DNA from 2 places in the Neobacillus sp. NPDC058068 genome. Region 2 is predicted to be linked to the other one. Evidence: predicted binding sites of a transcription regulator. Region 2 holds the regulator's gene; the other holds the start of a gene.

Evidence for each region. The regulator Rex, encoded in region 2, represses fermentation and respiration genes when NADH is low (regulators of the CRP and FNR family bind a similar motif). The targets are predictions, from matches to a motif close to TTGTGAAATATTTCACAA.
Region 1: ACFVSW_RS03015 (hemerythrin domain-containing protein) is a predicted target of Rex. The motif match lies at 1,642-1,659, and genes of this name have one in related genera.

What each region holds. Positions count from the first base shown of each region.
Region 1 is NZ_JBHVSI010000002.1:156,166-159,332, reverse strand. Features, by position in the region: gene ACFVSW_RS03030 (FAD-dependent oxidoreductase) at 1-739, shown strand, start outside; gene ACFVSW_RS03025 (ferredoxin family protein) at 739-1,023, shown strand; gene ACFVSW_RS03020 (hypothetical protein) at 1,150-1,497, opposite strand; gene ACFVSW_RS03015 (hemerythrin domain-containing protein) at 1,716-2,243, shown strand; gene ACFVSW_RS03010 (MFS transporter) at 2,265-3,167, opposite strand, start outside.
Region 2 is NZ_JBHVSI010000018.1:4,777-7,943, reverse strand. Features, by position in the region: gene ACFVSW_RS19920 (polymer-forming cytoskeletal protein) at 1-361, opposite strand, end outside; gene ACFVSW_RS19915 (YhbD family protein) at 374-997, opposite strand; gene ACFVSW_RS19910 (redox-sensing transcriptional repressor Rex) at 1,112-1,765, opposite strand; gene moaC (cyclic pyranopterin monophosphate synthase MoaC) at 1,794-2,288, opposite strand; gene ACFVSW_RS19900 (ABC-F family ATP-binding cassette domain-containing protein) at 2,455-3,167, shown strand, end outside.

The DNA of each region.
Region 1 (3,167 bases), on a different contig from region 2:
TATGGAAGTTATCAATCTGCCAAAAGAAAAAATTAATGACCGCTTTAACGTAGAAGATAACCAAGGCTGTACGATTGAGATTTTTGGTGATTCAACAAAAGGAAATCTTGGCACCGCCTTCCTGTATACGAATAAAGAAAGCTTGAATATCGGGGTAGGAACAACGCTTTCAAGTATGATTAAAGCGAAATTGAAGCCATATGAGCTTCTTGACTACTTGAAAAATCACCCAATGGTCAAACCATTGATTGCGGGCGGGGAATCAGCTGAGTATCTTGCCCACTTGATTCCAGAAGGCGGTTACCGCTCGGTTCCGAAGGTGGCAGGCAATGGCGTTATTATTATTGGCGATGCGGCCCAGCTTGTTAACGCCATCCATCGTGAAGGTTCGAACATGGCGATGCACTCCGGCCTTTTAGCTGCTGAATCGATCCTTGAGGCTAAACATCGGGAAGACTTTAGTGAATCAAGTTTAAATATCTATCGTGAGAAGCTTTTTGATAGCTTTATTATTAAAGATTTAGAGAAATATAAAGATGCGGCCCATACGTTTGAGAAGTATCCACAATACTTTAATGACTACGTGCCGATGATGAATAAAGCAATGAGTAAATTCTTTACCGTTGATGGAACGCCAAAACGCGAAAAGCAAAAACAAATCATGAAGAGTGTAACAGCAGAAAAAGGAACGCTTCGAGTGCTGCAAGATTTATATCGTGCTTGGAAGGCGGTGAAATAATGTCAACGAAGAATATTGAGGAAAAACAATATCTTCTAAGGTTTAAGTGTGATACAAAATCCCATTTGACCGTACTTGATCATGATGTCTGCATGACACAATGTCCCGATAAAATTTGTACAGTATTTTGCCCGGCGGAAGTGTATAAGTGGGAGGGCACCCGGATGCAGGTCGGCTATGAAGGCTGCCACGAATGCGGCAGCTGCCGTATCGGGTGCCCATACCAAAACATCAAGTGGGAATATCCAAAAGGCGGACATGGAATTGTCTTCCGGTTAGCTTAACTTAAAAAAATGCTGCTTGCCATACGCGAGCAGCATTTTTTTATAAAAGAATAATATCACTATATGTAGGTTTTTTCACAAGTGAGGGTAAAAAGAAGGTGAAGCAGAAGGTAAGTATTTTAGGAGTTAGCTTATTTTCTCTAATAGGGCAGCTGAGGTAAGTTCATCTTTTATGCTTGATGCTGCTAATGAAGAAGCAAGTTCGATAGCATGATCGATTAATTTCATAGGTGCTGAACAATAAAATGGCTTTTGCCAATTAAAATCGCCTTCACTGTTAGCGGGATAAACACTCACTTTCCAATGATAATAAATTTTTGACTGCGGGAGTTGTACCCCTTCTACAGCAATGAGCCAATGGGTAGAAGGTGAATTTGGATTGTAAGTATCGGATTCTTTTAATGTTATTAAATCATTTGCACCAATTGCTATTAATTCCTTTGGATAAAAGTCATGGTAATTTGGGGTTTTCATGTTTTTGCCCTCCCTTAAATGGTTTATCTATATTATATGAAACTTTTAAACATTTTTGAGTGATAAATGTTAAAATTTTTCAAAAAATTAAACGCTTTCATAAAATGGACATATTTGAAGCAAGCTTTTAACAATTACCGATGAATGTGACCTATGTCACTACATTAAATGATGGTTCCTTTTATACTTGAGGCATTAAATGATGTATGAGGTGAATGATGATGAGTGGCTGCATGAGTGGTTTTGGGGACATGCCCCAAGCTGAATTAAGTGAAGGGCTAAAACAATTAAAAAGTGAACATCCTCCATTATTAGGACAATTAGAAGAATTATACGGCTTAACACAACAAATTGATCAAGAATTAGATGTTGAAAATAACTTTAACGAATTAATTGTGAAGGTTAAAGCATTTAAGGCGGCTCTTGACCCGCATTCAGAAAGAGAAGAGGGAGTTCTTTTCCCAATGATGGGCGTCTATATAGGTACCACTTCTGGACCGATTGCGGTTATGGAGTATGAACATGATCAAGCGAAAGCAAATATTGGTGCTTTCTTAGCAAAAACGGAGGTTGGTCAAGGGGCGACTGATGAAAAAAAGAAATCAGCTGAATTAATTCAAAATGCCTACTTAATCTTAACCGAGCATTTCTCTAAAGAGGAAAATGTGTTATTCCCAATGGCAGAAAGAATGCTTTCTGATGAAGAAAAATCGGAATTATTTCGTAAAATCCAAGAAATAAAATAAGGATGGCCCCCAGGGTCATCCTTATTTTATTTGATTCCACTCCCAAACCTTGTGATCAGAAGGAAGAAGGAAGGCGATTAGACCAAGCAGCGGCAGCACCCCGAGCCAGGTGATCATCGACTGTAAACCAATCCAGTCGGCAATATAGCCGAGACCGACGGAGCCAATTGCCCCCATGCCAAACGCAAGCCCTACAGTCAAACCTGACATTGTTCCAATTTTCCCTGGCACTAGTTCCTGAGCATACACAACCGTAACAGAAAAACTGGTCATTAAAATAAATCCGGTAAGAATAAGGAAGATAAAGGCTATTGTTGGCGGTACATAAGGAATAAGAATCGAAAAAGGAACGGTAGCCAACATTGAAAAGGAAATGATGTTTTTCTTTCCAAATCGATCTGCCAGTGGACCTCCGAAAAATGTCCCGATGGCCCCGGATACCAAAAATGCGAACAAAAAGACCTGAGATTCTTTAATCGAAAGTGCATATTCTTTAATCGCATAAAAGGTGTAAAAGTTGGTCATTCCCGAAGTGTACCAAGTTCTTGCAAAAATTAATAATAAAATCAGGGCTAATGTATTTTTTACCTCTTTAGACAAACCGTTCTTCTTTTCAACTCCAACTTTCTTTTTCGTTGATAAGTTTGGAGAAGTTATTAATCTCTGATTATACCAATTGGCGATATAAATTAATAAAATCACGGCGAGGGCGGCGACAATCGTAAACCAGGATGCGCCAATTTGGCCAAGAGGAACCAATACCAGGGCAGTAATCACTGGGGCTAACGCCTGGCCTGTATTTCCCCCAACTTGGTAAATCGATTGAGCGAGTCCTCTTCGCTTCCCGGCAGCCATATAAGCCACCCTTGAGCCTTCAGGGTGAAAGACAGCGGAACCGAGACCAATAAATAGAACAGACAAGAC
Region 2 (3,167 bases):
CTTCACCCACCGATAAAATCCCATGACAGTTTATTTCCTCACTTTTAACTTTGCCGCCAACAGAGGCTTTGCCTGAAACATAGAGATGTTTCGCATACAGGTTTTTCTCAATTTTTGCTGTTCCTTCCACCGTAACCTGTTGGCTATCGATCGTTCCTTTAAAACTCGCATTTCCACTTATTTTAGCTGTATTTGCTTTCACATCGCCTTTGACCGTACCTGAACCATTGCATTCAAAGTCACTACACTCTAAATCACTGTTAACCGTTCCATGTCCATTCAATGTAACAAGCTGGAATTTCCCGCCATTAGATGCCCCAACCCCATTAATGACCAAATCTCCTCTATTCTTTAATTCCATTGCCATTCTCCTTTATAATAATTTCGACTTAATCTCTTCCATACAAGTCATTAGTGACAGTGACACTACCATTTTCGTTCCCGGTTCAAAATGAACGGCTTCTGCATTAATTAATAATAGGCACGAAGATACCCCAAGCTTTCGGGCAATCACCAATTCACAGCTTTTTTGTTTGATAAGTGGCGCATTATCCTTTAATACTTGTAAGACCATTTTCCCCTCATCCAAATTAATTTCACCCGACTGAAGCAGCTTTTCTAACACATATACTTCAAGAATTCTTGGAAAATGAAATGTAAGACCGCTCTTATCATTCTCTAGGTAAAAATTCATCACTGCAGCAGAAACAATGTTACGTTTGATTAAATCATCCTTTTCCAATTGCAAATCACTAATATTCGGCGAAAACATATCGGCCAGTTCATCTAACGAAAGATTTTCCTTCATCGTTTGGATTTTATCGATTCTATCTAAAATCTTTTCTTTTGGAAAAAAGGTTTCCTGACCGGTAAATGTCGATTTTCGAATAAACCATTCTTCAGGAATCAAATCCTTCCGCTTCCACCGATACAGCTGTCCGTACGAAATCCCTGCTAGATCTAATAAATCCTTCTTAGAAATTAACTCCTCGCTCATGTTGAAAACCCCTTTCTGTTTTATAATGTAACATAACACTGTTACGCATGTAAAGCGGGAAAAATAAAAAAGGGCTTTCCACAAGTTTATGCTCGTGAAAAACCCTTAAACATATTATTCTTCTAGCTCTGCGGTCGGATAGTGCTTTAAAAAGTAAATTAATGATTGCAGCTCTACTGCTAAATCGATATGGTGGACCCGAATGGAAGGAGGAACATTTAACCGTGCTGGCGTAAAATTTAATATCCCTTTCACATCAGCCTTCACAAGTCGATCGGTAATCTGCTGAGCGACCTGCGCGGGAACGGTTAGAATCGCTACCGATATATTTTCATTGGCTAGGACGTTCTCCAATTCATCAAGATGGTAGACCGGTACCTCACGAATCTTCGTTCCCATTTTATTCGGATCGACATCAAAGGCAAATTCTATTTTTGTGTTATTGTTTTTTAAAAAATTATAGTTTAAAAAGGCAGTACCAAGATTACCGACCCCAATTAAGGCCACCTTTGTTAGTTCATCTTGATCTAAGGTTTTGCGGAAGAAGGTTAATAAATAATTGACGTTATAACCGTAGCCCTTTTTGCCTAAGGCACCAAAATAGGAAAAATCCCTGCGAATGGTTGCCGAGTCCACTTTCACTGCTTCGCTCAGTTCTGCTGAAGAAACCCTTTGTTTACCGGAAGAATGAAGGTTTTTTAAAAATCGATAGTAGAGGGGCAGCCGTTTTGCTGTCGCCTGTGGTATTTTCATTGTTTCATTACCCATAATCTCCCACACCCCTTGAATGATTTAGTTAAATTTCATCGGTTCGTTTATAATCCCCGTTTTTACCGCCCGTTTTCTCGACTAAATAGGTCGGTCCGATGACCATCCCTTTGTCCACTGCTTTACACATATCATAAACGGTTAAGGCACAAGCTGCGGCTGCTGTTAACGCTTCCATTTCCACACCTGTGTTCCCTTTTGTTTTGACTGCTGCCGCAATTTGCAGGTGATAGTTCTCTTTCTGATCCGCTTCCCATGAGAAAGAAATGTTCACTCCTGTTAGCGGAATCGGGTGACACATTGGAATCAGATCCCATGTTTTTTTGGCCGCCATAACAGCTGCTACCTGGGCCACAGCTAACACATCGCCCTTTTTCATTTCATTATTGGTTATCTTTTCATAAATCTCTTTACTAACAGTTATGCTGGAATGTGCCAGAGCGGTCCGTGCAGTTTCTGGTTTATCACTTACGTCGACCATTTTCGCTCTGCCTTCCTCATTAAAATGTGTAAAATCTGCCATATAAAAAATCCTCCTCTCAAATCATACACTATTTTTCCTATTATGTGTGTGAAACTTTGAACTAGTTCAAACATTTTTTTCGTTGAAGGAAACCCGCTCTTAAAGCCCTTTATTGCCGACACTCTAGTTATACGGTACACTATTTGTATGTAAGAGGTGAATGAAAATGATTTTACTGCAGGTCAATCAACTACAAAAATATTATGGTGCTGACCTTATTTTATCGAATATTAAGCTAGAATTACAAACGCGAGACCGGGTGGCGCTTGTTGGCCGCAATGGTGCAGGCAAATCGACGCTTTTAAAGATCATTGCCGGACACTTGTCACATGATGGCGGAGATATAATCAAACCAAAAGAAGTAACCATTGGTTATTTAGCGCAAAATACCGGATTAGAATCGAATTTGTCCATTTGGGAAGAAATGTTGACTGTCTTCGAACCGCTTCAATTGATGGAAAAGTCGCTTCGCAGGCTTGAGGAACAGATGGCTGACCCCGGTGTGTTTGAAGACAATGAAAGATATGAACGTGTTCTTAAGGAATATGACCAGCTTCAGGTGAAATTTAAGGAGACTGGCGGCTATCAATACGAAGCAGATATTCGCTCCGTGCTCCATGGGTTAAGTTTCCACGAAAGCGCGCTTGCGATTTCAAGTTTAAGCGGCGGACAGAAAACCCGCCTTGCTTTAGGAAAATTACTATTAACAAAACCTGATATCTTAATTTTGGACGAGCCGACCAATCATCTCGACATCGATACTCTTTCATGGCTTGAGCAATATTTACAGAGTTACGATGGCGCCATTTTAATTGTCTCACATGACCGATATTTTTTAGATAAAGTAGTCACTCAAGTTTACGAAGTATCCCGCAAACA